2 regions of the Pseudomonas savastanoi genome follow, and region 2 is predicted to be linked to the other one. Evidence: predicted binding sites of a transcription regulator. Region 2 holds the regulator's gene; the other holds the start of a gene.

What was found. Region 2 encodes sigma-54, which starts transcription at its own class of promoters, with help from an activator protein. Its sites were predicted from a motif close to ANTGGCATNNANNTTGCTNT; they were not measured.
Region 1: a site for sigma-54 is predicted at 2,708-2,727, ahead of flgB (flagellar basal body rod protein FlgB). Genes of this name have one in related genera too.

Annotation. Positions count from the first base shown of each region.
Region 1 is NZ_CP076652.1:4,016,183-4,023,460, forward strand. It holds gene flgE (flagellar hook protein FlgE) at 1-1,084, opposite strand, end outside; gene flgD (flagellar hook assembly protein FlgD) at 1,110-1,796, opposite strand; gene flgC (flagellar basal body rod protein FlgC) at 1,812-2,252, opposite strand; gene flgB (flagellar basal body rod protein FlgB) at 2,256-2,663, opposite strand; gene KP808_RS16930 (nuclear transport factor 2 family protein) at 2,943-3,416, opposite strand; gene cynS (cyanase) at 3,427-3,894, opposite strand; gene cynR (transcriptional regulator CynR) at 3,968-4,879, shown strand; gene cheR (protein-glutamate O-methyltransferase CheR) at 4,972-5,799, opposite strand; gene KP808_RS16950 (chemotaxis protein CheV) at 5,851-6,777, opposite strand; gene flgA (flagellar basal body P-ring formation chaperone FlgA) at 6,856-7,278, shown strand, end outside.
Region 2 is NZ_CP076652.1:4,885,522-4,892,799, reverse strand. It holds gene KP808_RS20740 (HPr family phosphocarrier protein) at 1-214, opposite strand, end outside; gene rapZ (RNase adapter RapZ) at 231-1,088, opposite strand; gene ptsN (PTS IIA-like nitrogen regulatory protein PtsN) at 1,091-1,555, opposite strand; gene hpf (ribosome hibernation-promoting factor, HPF/YfiA family) at 1,567-1,875, opposite strand; gene KP808_RS20720 (RNA polymerase factor sigma-54) at 1,951-3,444, opposite strand; gene lptB (LPS export ABC transporter ATP-binding protein) at 3,627-4,352, opposite strand; gene lptA (lipopolysaccharide transport periplasmic protein LptA) at 4,353-4,901, opposite strand; gene lptC (LPS export ABC transporter periplasmic protein LptC) at 4,888-5,460, opposite strand; gene KP808_RS20700 (KdsC family phosphatase) at 5,469-6,008, opposite strand; gene KP808_RS20695 (KpsF/GutQ family sugar-phosphate isomerase) at 6,008-6,982, opposite strand.

The DNA.
Region 1 (7,278 bases), 870 kb from region 2:
GCACGTTGGCAAAGTTGGTCAGCGAGGTCTGCCCGATCACCTGGGATTTGCCGTTGGTGTAGGTGGCGAACAGGTTACCGGTTGCATCAACGCTCATTGCGCTGAGCTGGCCAGTGGCGTAGCCGTCCTGGTCCTGAGTGATCAGGCCCGAGACCGACGCGGTCTGGGTGATGCCGGCCATGTTCAGCTTGATGGAGGCGCCAGTAGCGCCGTTCGCGCCCCAGCTGGTGGTCGTGCCGGTGCCGGATTGCACGCCTGGTACCCAGTTGGCGACAGTAAAGGTGCCATCAGTGTTGAACTTGATGTTCGCACTGTCGGTCGGTACGGTGCCCGGCGCTGCGACGACCAGATTACCCGAGGAGTCGAATGTCAGGTCGTTCTTGTCGGCCGTAGTAGTGGACGGGTCGGAAATGCTGCGACCGTCCATCAGCGAGTACATGGACCAGGTGTTGGTGCCGGTCTTGACGAAATACTGATCCAGCGTATGCGCGTTACCCTGAGTGTCATAGGTCGGCGTGCTGTACTTCATGTTGTACGACTTGGTGTCAGTCGCGTCGAACGTAGTGAGCGACGGCAAGGCAGTGGTCGAATTCAGGTTGGCAACGTTGGTAATGGCGGTGGTTGCCTTGGGCTGAAGGTTGGACGAATCCACCCGCAGGTCGCTCAATGCACCGGTCACCACACTGCCGTTGGCATCAACGTTGTAACCCTGCAACTTCATACCGCCGCTGTTGACGACGTAGCCTTCCTTGTCGGTGTGGAATGCACCAGCACGGGTGTACAGCTTCTCGCCGTTATTGCTGAGCATGAAGAAACCGTTGCCGTTGATGGCAAGGTCGAGGCTGTTGGCAGTACCGGTAGTCAGGTTGCCCTGCGTGAACTGCTGGGAAACCGCTGCGGTTGTTACGCCGCTGCCCACATTGGTCTGGCCGGAAGTGCCGCGAATCGACTGAGCGTATTGATCGGCAAACTCCGCGCGCGAAGACTTGAAGCCGGTGGTCGCAACGTTGGCAATGTTGTTGCCGGTAACGTCGAGACTTTTGTTTGCAGCATAGAGCCCACTAAGGCCGATATTGAAAGACATGTTTCACTCCTGCGCCTGGTAGGCTCTACAATCCGATGGTTTGAACTTTGGACAGGGCAACACTGCCGCTGGCCAGGTTGAGCATTGTTTCTGCACCATTCACACCCAACGTGACGCTGTTGACCGTGGCAGGCAGGTAAGTCGAAAGCTGTGTGTTCTTGCCGTCAACCGAGCCTTCAGCCTTGAAGGTATAGTTGCCCGACGCAAGCGCTGTACCGTCGCTGTCCGTACCGTCCCAGGAAAAGCTGGTGGTGCCGACTTTCTGCGCGCCCAGCTCGACGGTGTCGACCAGATTCGATTGCGAATCGTAAACCTTGATACTTGTCGCCGTAGTGGCGCTCGGAATAACGATCGAACCGGTCATACCCTTGGTGGTATCCACGGTGGTGGAGCTCGAATCGATGATCACCGAGCGACCTACCAGCGACGATGCCTGCAACGCCTGGGACGACTTGTAACTGGTTGCAATCGTGTCAACCGTCGACGTCAGGTTCTGCATGCTTTCAAGGCTGCTGAACTGCGCCAGTTGGGCCACGAACTGCGTGTTGTCCTGTGGGTCCAGCGGGTTCTGGTTCTTCATCTGCGTCACGAGCAGCTGCAGGAACGCGTCCTTGCCCAGCGTACCGGTGGAATTCGTCGCGGTCGGCGTCGGATTCTGCAGTGTGTTCAAGAACGTCGATGAGACGCTGCTTGCTGTGGTGTTATCGGCCATAACGTTCGCCTTCTATCACTGACCGAGGGTCAGAACCTTCTGCATCATGGATTTAGCGGTGTTCATGATTTCGGCGTTGGTCTGGAAAGACCGGCTGGCAGAAATCATGTCGGCCATTTCTTCCACGACATTGACGTTGGGGTAGTAGACATACCCGTCCTTGTCAGCGGAAGGATGATTGGGCTCGTAACGTGCTTCCAGGTTCGAGCTGTCTTCGATGATGCCGTTGACCTGAACGCCCTGCCCGGCTTCGCCCTGATCCTGGAACAGCGAACCGCCTGTGGACTGCTGACCCTGCATCACGGTGGCAAACACCGGGTGACGGGCGCGGTAGGTCTGGTCCATGCTCGAAGACACGGTCTCGGCGTTGGCGATGTTACTGGCCGTAGTGTTCAGACGCGTGGTCTGGGCACTCATGGCGCTACCGGCAATGTTGAACACATTGGCTAGTGACATGAATTATTCTCCGCGAAGGGCTGCAACCAGCCCTTTGAACTTGCTGTTGAGCAATGTGAAGCTGGCTTGAAAGCCCATGGCGTTCTCGGTGTAGCTGGCCTGCTCGACCTGGGAATCGACGGTGTTCTGGTCCAGCGAAGGCTGCGACGGGGTGCGATACAGCAGCGTCCCGTCATCATTGCCCATGCCTTCGGCTTCGATATGGCGGCTGTTGGTCTTGTTCAGCGCGAAATGACCGTTCTGCACCTTGTCGTTTTCGGCAGCCAGCACCGACGAGAAGTCCAGATCGCGAGCCTTGAAGTTCGGGGTATCGGCGTTGGAGATGTTGTTGGCCAACACCTCTGCACGCTGAGCCCGGAAGTTCAGAGCCTTTTCATGTATGCCTAGCGCTTTATCGAAGCTGATGCTCATTTCGGGAAACCTTTGCCGGTTGACCTGATTCTGTTGTTACTGACAAAGCAATCGGCGTGCCATGTTGTAAAAGCCAATGTTTGCAGGGCCCGCAGGCGGCGGCGAGGCGGCAATGCCAGAAAAGCGGCAAGGCATTTCCGCTGTGGGAGGAGAAAGCGGCAAGCGGGGTGCCGTTTTTTTGCCAGTGTCGACTTGCCGCCTGACAATGGCGGCACTTCATCATTGCCTCATTCGGACGCCCAATAAAAAAGAGACCCGAAGGTCTCTTTGACGACTGAATCAGAGGCCAAGCTCACTTAACCCAGGGTGGTCATCAGGTCGCCGCCCCAGTGGCCAATGGTATTTGCGCTCGGACTCGGCGATCGGCAAATCGTTGATGCAGGCAAAGCGCCTTTGCATGAGGCCGTTTGCAGCGAACTCCCAGTTTTCGTTGCCATACGAACGGAACCAGTTGCCAGAGTCGTCATGCCATTCATAGGCATAGCGCACGGCAATGCGGTTATCGGTAAATGCCCAGAGCTCCTTGATCAGCCGATAGTCCAGTTCCTTGCGCCACTTGCGCTCCAGAAAGGCTTGAGCTTCTGCACGACCATTGATGAACTCGCTGCGGTTACGCCAATACGTGTCTTCGGTGTAGGCCAGCGCAACTTTCGCCGCATCGCGAGAGTTCCAGCCATCCTCGGCGCCACGGACTTTCTGGACAGCCGTCTCCAGGGTAAAGGGTGGAAATGGCGGTCTTCCTTTATCACTCATCTCAGCGTCCTCAGAACGGTTTATAGGGCAGAAATTTTCCATCAAGGGTGATCACGGCTCGCTCGCCCCCTTCCGGATCTTCGACTTTCTTGATGTCGAGCTTGAAGTTGATTGCGCTGATGATGCCGTCGCCGAACTGCTCATGCACCAATGCCTTCAGCGTTGTGCCGTAGACCTGAACCATTTCGTGGAAACGATAGATCGTCGGGTCACTGGAGACGTCTTCGACATTGCCGCGCAACGGGATGGTTTGCAGTTCGGCGACCGCGTCCCTGTCCAGCCCGAGACGCTCGGCGACTACCTCGGCCACCGCTTCCGGCAATGGGTGCTGACCGAGCAATGCAGCCGTGACATACACCACGCTCAACCCCGTACCCTCTGCAAGCCCTGCCCACGTCAGGTTCTTTGCGGTCTTGGCCTGCAGCACACGTTCAGTCAGATTCTGGCGCGGCGCTCTGGAAATGTTGCTGTGCGGCATAGGTAAGCCTCCGGAATGAATTCACATCAATCACAGCATCGGCAACTATCACCATAAGATCCAAGACTGATTTATGATCATCGCCATAATCCTGCCTTATGGTGATGCCGTGCTGTTACGCCATATACGTTATTTGCTGGCAGTCGCCGACCATGGCAATTTCACCCGGGCGGCCGAGGCCCTGCATGTCTCGCAACCGGCGTTGTCGCAACAGATCAGGCAGCTGGAAAGCAGCCTGGGTGTGCAACTGTTCGACCGCACCCGCCGCAGCGTCGTGCCGACCGATGCCGGCCGCGTGTATCTGGACCACGCGCGTCGTTGCCTGCTTGAGCTGGAGGCCGGGAAGCGTGCGCTCAACGATGTCAGCGACCTGTCACGCGGACAATTGCGCCTCGGCGTCACGCCAACCTTCAGTGAATACCTGATAGCGCCGTTGATCGACCGCTTCAGCGCGCTGTACCCCGGCGTGGCGATAATCCTCACGGAGCTGCCTCTGGAGCAGATTACCGAGGCATTGATCAATGACGCGCTCGATCTGGCCATTGGTTTTGCCGGCAGTCATGCTGTCGAGATAGACAGCCAGCCTCTGTTCGATGAACAACTGTGCCTGGTCATGACCAAGTCTGCCCCCGAAAAACAGACCGCGCTGACACTTGAGGACCTGCAAACGCTTCGCTTTGCCTTGCTCGCCCCCGGATTCGCCACTCGCCAGCTGCTGGATGCCTGGTGCCAGACGCAGAATTTCAAGCCTACGGTCGGCCTGGAGGCGAACTCGATCGCCATTTTGCTCAAGGTCGTTGCCCAGGGGCGCATGGCGACCATTCTTCCCGATGCCATCGTTCGCGAGCAGCCCGGGTTGCGCGAAGTTCAGACGATCCCTGCCCTGCCTGGGCGGACGGTTGCGCTGCTGCGGCGTAAAAACGGCTACCAGAGCGCCGCCGCCAACGCTTTTGCAAAACTGGTGAGTAACAGTACGCAAACATGAACCGATGGTCAGACGATCGAAGCTGTTCTCAGCCGCGCACAAAAAAAGAGACCCGAAGGTCTCTTTTTTTATCGCAGGCAACTGACAGACCGTCACTTGGCCTTATAGATGATCCCGGGGCTGCACTGAACCATCTGATAGTGATCCGGCAAACCATTGAGCGCTTCGGAAGCCCCCAGAAACAGGTAACCGCCTGGCTTGAGCGTACCGTGGATGCGCAGCAGGATGTCCTTCTTCACTTCAGCGGAGAAGTAGATGAGTACGTTGCGGCAGAACACGATGTCGAACTTGCCCAGCGAGGCGTAGCTGTCGAGCAGGTTGAACGAGCGGAACTCCACACGGCTCTTGATCGGCGTCTTGACGACCCAGCGACCCGGACTTTTTACATCAAAGAAACGCTGCAGACGATCCGGCGACAAGCCACGGCCGATAGCCAGACTGTCGTACTCGCCAGTCTTGCAGTTGTTGAGCATTGCACCAGACAAATCGGTGGCAACAATCTGCACGCCCGATTTGAGCTGGCCCTGATTGGCGCGCTCGAACTCATCAATCGACATCGACAGCGAGTACGGTTCCTGGCCCGATGAACAGGCCGCCGACCAGATGCGCAGTCGCTGACCAGGGCTGGCCTTGATCTGCTCGGGCAGCACTTTGTTCTTCAGCACTTCGAACGGATAGGTATCGCGAAACCACAGGGTTTCGTTGGTGGTCATCGCATCGACAACCTGTTCGCGCAACCCGCTGCGCGGCTGGGTCTGGATGCGCTGAACCAACTCGCCAAGCGACTTGATGCTTTGCTGCTCCATCAGTTTGTTGAGGCGGCTGGACACCAGATACTGCTTGTTTTCCCCAAGCAAGATGCCACAGGCTTTTTCCAGAAATACCCGGAACTGATCAAAATCCAAATTACCCGTAGACAAGGTGCCGCCTCTCAAATCATGTGAATCACCGGGGACGACGCCCCCGGCTGGTTATTCTGCTGCCTTGATCCGCGCAACAACCCTGGCCGCAAGATCATCAGGCCGGAATTTCGCGAGAAAATCATCAGCGCCGACTTTCTTGACCATCGCCTGGTTGAATACCCCGGACAGAGAGGTATGCAAGGTGATGTGCATCTTCTGCATACGCGGGTCATTACGTATCGCAGCTGTAAGGGTATAGCCATCCATTTCCGGCATTTCAATGTCGGAGATCATCATCAGGAACTCTTCTTCCGGTTTTTTACCCTCTTCGACCATTTTGCGCAGGTAATCCAGCGCTTGACGGCCATCGTTCAGGGCAACCACTTCCACACCGACGGTTTCCAGGCAGCGGCTGACCTGCTTGCGGGCTACCGACGAGTCATCGACCGTCAGCACACGCAGCGAAATTGCCTTGTGCTGAACCTCGGCATCGATCACACCGACCGACACTTCTTCGGAAATAGGTGCGACTTCGGCAAGAATCTTCTCGACGTCGATAATTTCCACCAACTGATTATCCACCCGGGTGACGGCGGTCAGGTAATGATCGCGCCCGGTCCCCTTGGGTGGTGGATGAATCTCCTCCCAGTTCATGTTGACGATGCGTTCTACAGAATGCACCAGAAAACCCTGAACCTTGGTGTTGTACTCAGTAATGATGACGAAGGAATTGACCAACGAAATCATGCCCGTGGAGCCCGTCGCCATCGCCAGATCCATGATCGGGATCGTACCGCCACGAATATTGGCCACACCCCGGACGATCTTGCTCGATTTGGGCATGATGGTGAGTTTCGGGCATTGCAGTACTTCTTTTACCTTGAAGACGTTGATCCCGTAGAGCTGCTTGCCGTCGAGACGGAACAAGAGCAGCTCCAGGCGATTCTGACCCACCAGCTGAGTTCGCTGGTTTACCGAATCCATTACACCTGCCATGCCGAACCCCCTTACCAAAATGACCGCCGCCCAGACACCAGATCAACAAGCGGCACGGGCTTTGCTATTTATTACCTCATGAACGCAAAGACGACAATTTCTCGACACCTCGCATTAGAAACCCGCAGGCTTCTGTGCGCAATCGCTCTGCTGTGCCTTTGTGGCACGGTGAGCCTTGCTCGCGCAGAGAATTTCACACTGCCTGAACAGCTTATCGGCGTCACCCAAGGGTTTCTTGAGTTCACAGTAGAAGACTATTTGGCAACCAACCAGATTGACGGGCGTCATGACATACAGGTCAAGCAGCTCGACCCGCGTTTACGGATGGGTGCCTGTGACAAGGATTTGACAGCCACACTGGAAAGCCCGCGCCCGGTCGGCCGGGTTACGGTGCGGGTACGCTGCGAAGGTTCTTCGCCCTGGACAGTATTTGTGCCAGCCCAGGTGCTGCTGTATCGCAACGTTGTAACCGTGATGCGCCCGCTGAAACGCGATGCCATC
Region 2 (7,278 bases):
GCTCGAATTCGCCTTCGGTTTTCAGATGGATTTCGGTGCCTTTGCCTGCCGCCAGCATCATCACGGCCATGATGCTTTTACCATCGACCATGGTCTGCTCAGAGCGGCCAACCCTGATCGTGCAAGGGAACTTGCCTGCGACGCCGACGAATTTGGCGGCAGCGCGGGCATGCAGGCCCAATTTGTTGATGATGGTGATTTGACGAGCGGGCATCGCAGTGAAAATCCTTTCAGCTAAGGTCGCGGTGGCGAACCTGAACGTTCTTGAGTGATTGTTGCAAGACCTTGCCGAGCCGTTCGGTCAGGTAGACGGAGCGGTGATGTCCGCCGGTGCAGCCGATGGCAATGGTAACGTAAGAACGGTTGCTGGCTGCAAACCGGGGCAACCATTTGTTCAGATAAGCGAAGATGTCCTGAAACATCTCTTCAACATCGGGCTGCACCGACAGGTAGTCGATAACCGGTTGTTCAAGTCCGGAATGGTCGCGCAGTTCAGGCTTCCAGTACGGGTTGGGCAGGCAGCGCACATCGAACACCAGATCTGCGTCGACGGGCATGCCACGCTTGAAACCAAAGGATTCGATCAGAAACGCGGTGCCTGGCTCGGGTTTGTTCAGCAGACGAAGCTTGAGCGCGTCGCGCAACTGATAGAGGTTCAGGTGGGTGGTGTTGATCTTCAGGTCGGCCAGGTCGATGATCGGGCCCAGCAGCGTTGTCTCGTCGCGTATCGCCTCGGCCAGCGAACGATCTGCCGTGCTCAAAGGATGGCGACGCCTGGTTTCCGAGAAACGCTTGAGAAGGGTTGCTTCATCCGCATCCAGGTAAAGCACGTCGCACTGGATGTTGCGTGAGCGGACTTCATCCAGCATTTGCGGAAAGCGGGTCAGGTGACTGGGCAGGTTTCGCGCATCGATGGACACCGCCAGCAAGGGCTCGGCCAGTTCAGTATTGATCAGCGCTCGCTCGGCCAGTTCCGGCAGCAGTCCGGCCGGCAGGTTGTCGACACAGTAAAAACCGTTGTCTTCCAGCACGTCGAGGGCTGTACTTTTACCCGAGCCGGAACGGCCGCTGACGATGATCATGCGCATGTTCAGTTTCCGTTCTGCACGTCCAGCACCACTTGATAAAGCGCTTCAGCACTTTCGGCACTGCGCAGGCGCTTACGCACATCTTTGTCATCAAGCATGCTGGCGATCTGGCGCAGTAACTCCAGGTGCTCATCGGTAGCAGCCTGCGGGACCAGCAAGACAAACAGCAGGTCAACCGGCGCGCCATCGATGGCGTCGAAATCCACGGGGGTAGCGAGGTGAATGACTGCACTGACAGGCTCGCTGCAGTCAGCAAGGCGGCAATGAGGGATGGCAATACCGTTGCCGAAACCGGTTGAACCCAGTTTTTCGCGGGCAACAAGACTTGCGAATACTGTGTCCGAAGCCATGCCCGGTACTTTACGACCGATCAGTTTGGCAATTTCTTCGAGTACACGCTTTTTACTGCCACCCGACACGTTCACAAGGGAGCGGTCGGGGGTCAGGATATTTTCGATTCGGATCATTTAAATGGGCGTTAGCGAGCGGCCGCACCTTTGAGGATGCTTTGCTGCTTTTCCTTATGCTTGAGCAATTGTCGGTCTAGCTTGTCAGTGAGCAGGTCGATGGCAGCATACATGTCGTCATGTTCAGCATTGGCAACGACCTCTCCACCATGGATGTGCAACGTGGCTTCGATCTTCTGCTTGAGCTTTTCGACCGTCATCGTGACCTGCACGTTGGTAATCTTGTCAAAATGCCCCTCGAGCTTTTTGAGCTTGAGCTCAACGTATTCACGAAGGGGTTTGGTCACTTCCAGTTGGTGTCCACTGATGTTGACTTGCATACAGCTTTCTCCTTTGCCAGTGCATAAAGAGACAGGCATGGCGCCTGTCTCTGGGACGCTGTGGCTTGGCCTGCATCACATCAGCCGCTTACGCTCACTGGAAGGCGCTATCCCGAGTGACTCGCGGTACTTGGCGACTGTGCGACGGGCTACTTGAATGCCTTGTGCCTCCAGTAAACCAGCGATCTTGCTATCACTCAACGGCTTTTTCTGATTTTCCGCCGCAACCAGTTTTTTGATGATTGCGCGAATTGCCGTGGACGAGCATTCACCGCCCTCGGAAGTGCTCACATGGCTCGAGAAGAAGTATTTCAGCTCGTAAATGCCGCGTGGCGTGTGCATGAACTTCTGGGTGGTCACGCGCGAGATGGTCGACTCATGCATGCCCACTGCCTCGGCAATGTCGTGCAGAACAAGCGGCTTCATCGCCTCGTCGCCGTACTCAAGAAAGCCGCGCTGATGCTCGACGATCTGGGTGGCGACCTTCATCAGTGTCTCGTTGCGGCTTTGCAGGCTCTTGATGAACCAGCGCGCCTCTTGCAACTGGTTGCGCATGAACGTGTTGTCTGCGCTGGTATCGGCCCGACGCACAAAACCTGCGTATTGCGGATTGACGCGCAGGCGCGGTACGGACTCCTGATTGAGCTCGACCAGCCAGCGCTCATTGTCCTTGCGCACGATTACATCGGGAATGACGTACTCGGCTTCTGTGGATTCGATTTGTGAGCCAGGGCGCGGGTTGAGGCTCTGGACCAGCTCGATGACCTGGCGCAGCTCGTCTTCCTTGATCTTCATGCGCCGCATCAACTGGCCGTAGTCGCGGCTTCCCAGCAGGTCGATGTAGTCGGTGACCAGTCGTTGCGCCTCCGCCAGCCAGGGTGTTTTCGCTGGCAACTGGCGCAGTTGCAGGAGCAGGCATTCGCTCAGGTTTCGGGCACCGATGCCTGCCGGTTCAAACTGCTGGATGCGGTGCAGTACGGCTTCGATTTCGTCGAGCTCGATGTCCAGCTCGGGATCGAAAGACTCGAGAATTTCATCGAGGGTTTCGTCCAGATAGCCCTGGTTATTGATGCAGTCGATCAGCGTGACTGCCACCAGGCGGTCCTTGTCGGACATCGGAGCGACGTTCAACTGCCACAGCAGGTGGCTTTGCAGGCTCTCGCCTGCAGACGTGCGTGTGGTGAAGTCCCACTCGTCATCATCGTTACTTGGCAGGCTGCTGGCGCTGGTCTGGTAAATGTCTTCCCAGGCGGTATCGACAGGCAGCTCATTGGGAATGCGCTCGCTCCATTCGCCATCTTCAAGGTTATCCACAGTAGGTGCGGATTCCTGATAGGTCGGCTCTTGAACGTCGGGATTGGGCTTTTGTTCGATGTTGTCGGCAAGCGGGTCGGAGTTGTCGAAGTCGTCGCCTTCTTCCTGCCTTTCCAGCATGGGGTTTGACTCCAGCGCCTCCTGGATCTCCTGCTGGAGGTCCAGTGTAGAAAGCTGAAGTAAGCGGATTGCCTGTTGCAGCTGCGGTGTCATCGTCAGCTGCTGGCCCATTCTCAAGACTAGCGATGGTTTCATGGCAGGGGCTAAACACCTTATTCGCCGGCGCGCATGCGCCATCTACTACAGGCGCCGGGGCGCCAACTTAAGCAAATTATATGCCTGAAACCTGTGCCTTTGCCTAGAGTGATATGACAAATAAAATATTGTCAACACACTGCACTGGCATCAATCGGCCGCCAAGCGCAAAGGGCTGTCGATTAAAGGCGGAATTCGTGACCGAGGTAGACCTCTTTCACCAGTTGATTCGCCAGAATGGTCTCGGAATCGCCTTCTGCGATCAGCTGTCCATCGTTGACGATGTAGGCAGTTTCGCAGATGTCCAGCGTTTCACGGACGTTGTGGTCGGTGATCAGTACGCCGATACCCTTGGCCTTGAGATGGTGAATGATCTGCTTGATATCACCCACTGAAATAGGGTCTACGCCTGCGAACGGTTCATCCAGCAGTATGAATTTTGGCGCAGTGGCCAGGGCGCGAGCAATTTCCACACGGCGGCGCTCGCCACCCGACAGGCTCATGCCCAGGTTGTCGCGAATGTGGGTGATGTGAAACTCCTGCAAGAGGCTTTCGAGTTCCTTGCGGCGTGCTCCGGCATCGAGTTCCTTGCGGGTCTCGAGAATCGCCATGATGTTGTCGGACACTGACAGCTTGCGGAAAATCGAGGCTTCCTGCGGCAGGTAGCCGATGCCGGCTCGGGCGCGGCCGTGCATGGGTTGATGGCTGACATCCAGGTCATCAATCAGCACGCGACCCTGATCAGCCTGGACCAGACCTACGATCATGTAGAAGCAGGTAGTCTTGCCGGCACCGTTGGGGCCCAGCAGGCCGACGATCTGGCCGCTGTCGATGGAAATGCTCACATCGCGCACGACCTGCCGGCTTTTGTAGCTTTTAGCCAGATGCTGGGCTTTGAGCGTCGCCATTTACTGGGCCTTCTGAGGTTGGTCGGTTTTCTTTTTCGGCTGGATGACCATGTCGATACGCGGACGTGGTGTGGTCACCTTGGCGCCGCCATTGGCCCGACCGGCGCTGACGACCTGTCTGACCGTGTCATAGACGATTTTCTCGCCTTCGGAAGTGTTGCCATCATTGATGACCTTGGCCTTGTCGATGAGGACGATACGGTCCTGCCCGGCGTAGTACTGAATAGTGACGGCATAGGCCTGCACGATCGGTTTGTCTACGGCAGGCTTCTGCTCGTAATAAGCCAGATTGCCGACAGAGGTGAACACATCCACTTCGCCCTGGGCATTACGCGTGATCGTCACAGTGTTACCGGTGATCTTCATCGAGCCCTGGGTGATGATGACGTTGCCCTTGTAGGTTGCTACGCCTTTCTTGTCATCAAGCTGAGCATCGTCAGACTGGATGTGGATCGGCTGATCGCGGTCGGTTGGCAGGGACCAGGCGCTCGCGCTTCCCAGTGCTGCGCCCAGGCCGAGCAATAAAGGAAGAGTTTTAACGAGCCTCATACTGTCCTCTTACGTTGGACAGCAGGTCCATCCTGCTGTCTTTCAAATATGCTTTCATTCCCTTGGCCGTAGTCACACCGCCGGCGCCGTCGATTCTAACGTCTTGCTCGGTCTGCGCATATTGCTTCTGAGGGAATACGGTCATACGACTGGTAGTGATAATAGTCGTACGTTGTTTTTCATCAGTACGCTCGACACGAACGGAATCGATCAGCTCGACCTGGTCGCCGCCGGACGAAACTTCGCCTTTCTTGCTCTGTACGTGCCATGGAAACTCGCCGCCGCGGTACATATGCAGGTCGGGCGTGGTCAACAGGGTCACGTCAGTGGCTTTCACGTGCTCGACCTTATCGGAGGTCATGTCGTACTGGAGCGTGCCATCGGGCAGGTACTGCACGCTGTGCGCATTGATTGCATAGTAGTCGATGACCGTGTCGTCAACGGTCGATACCGGCTGATCCATAAAGCTTTCCGGGCTGATATTCCAGTAACCGACCGCTGCCAGCAGCAGCGCCAGTACCCCGAGCAGCAGGAACTTGCGAATTTTTTTAGTGAACATAATGGCTTCTATAAATAGACGGAGTGAGCCGCTTCAAGGTTGCCTTGCGCACTCAGAATCAGTTCGCAGAATTCGCGTGCCGCACCTTCGCCGCCTCGCGCCCTGGTTATTCCGTGTGCATGCTCGCGTACAAAACTCGCGGCATTGGCAACCGCCATGCCCAGACCGACGCGCCTGATGACTGGCAAGTCTGGCAGATCATCACCCAGATAGGCGACTTGTTCGTAACCAAGCTGGAGTTCTGCGAGCAGTTTGTCCAGTACTACCAACTTGTCTTCACGTCCCTGAAACAGGTGTTCAATGCCCAGGCTCTTTGCCCGCCGCTCGACTATCGCAGTCTTGCGGCCGCTGATAATGGCTGTTGTGACGCCTGAGGCTATCAGCATTTTTATGCCTTGGCCGTCGAGAGTGTTGAATGTCTTGATCTCGCTGCCATCTTCCATGAAGTAAAGGCGGCCATCGGTCAGTACGCCATCGACATCGAAAACGGCCAGCTTGATAGCCTTGCCGCGCTGCATGAGGTCCTGGGTCATCGTTTCGGTTTCCATTACATGACGCCTGCGCGCAAAAGATCCTGCAAGTTGAAAGCGCCAACCGGCCGGTCGTACTGGTCTACGACAACAAGCGCACTGATTTTGTTGTCCTCCATGATTTTCAGCGCTTCGGCGGCAAGCATTTCTGCATGGGCCGTCTTGCCATGAAGGGTCATGACTTCATCAATGATGGTCTGGCGAATATCGACAGGGCGGTCCAGTGTTCTGCGCAAATCACCATCGGTGAAGATGCCGGCCAGTGTGCCGTCAGCTTCGACAATCGCGGTCATGCCCAGGCCCTTGCGGGTCATTTCCAGCAGCGCATCCCTGAGCAGGGTGCCGCGTTGAACGCTGGGCAGCGCGTCGCCGGAGTGCATGACATTCTCGACCTTGAGCAGCAGACGACGACCCAGCGCGCCGCCTGGATGGGAGAATGCAAAGTCTTCGGCGGTGAAACCCCGTGCGTCCAGCAGCGCCACGGCCAGAGCGTCGCCCATGACCAGTGCCGCGGTGGTCGAAGAGGTCGGTGCCAGATTGAGCGGGCAGGCCTCATGCACGACGTGGGCGTTGAGATTGATATCGGCAGCCTTGGCCAGAATGGACTCGGGGTCGCCGGTCAGGCTGATCATCTTTATGCCCAGACGCTTGATCAGCGGCAGCAGGGTCACGATCTCGTTGGTGCTGCCGGAGTTCGACAGGGCCAGAATGATGTCATCGCGCGTGATCATGCCCATGTCGCCATGACTGGCTTCAGCCGGGTGCACGAAAAAAGAGGTAGTACCCGTGCTTGCCAGCGTGGCGGCGATCTTGTTGCCGATGTGTCCGGACTTGCCCATACCGACCACAACGACTCGGCCCTTGCTGGCGAGGATCATTTCGCACGCGCGCACAAAATCGCCGTCAAGACGTTCAAGCAAGCCTTGTATGGCTTCTATCTCAAGGCGAATGGTGCGTTGCGCCGATTGGATCAGGTCACTGGATTGGTTCATGTCTGGAAAGGGTCAGCCTGCTGAAAGGCGGCGATTATAGCGGTAATGAACGATTCCCTCACGTCTGATCGTCGTTGTGTTGTTTTTAAACGAATTTCCTACGCGCTTGAGGGTCTGTATCCACGCCTGATGCCATAACATTGTGGTACAGAATAATTCAACGATTACCTGAACCGCTCGGTTCTCTTCTTGGGGGCGGGTGGCGGCGGTGGTATAGTTCGCGGCCTGTTCGGCGCGCCTGGACAGCTGGTCGGCCTCCAAGAACCGACGGCTGAGGGCGGAGGCTGTATCGCAAG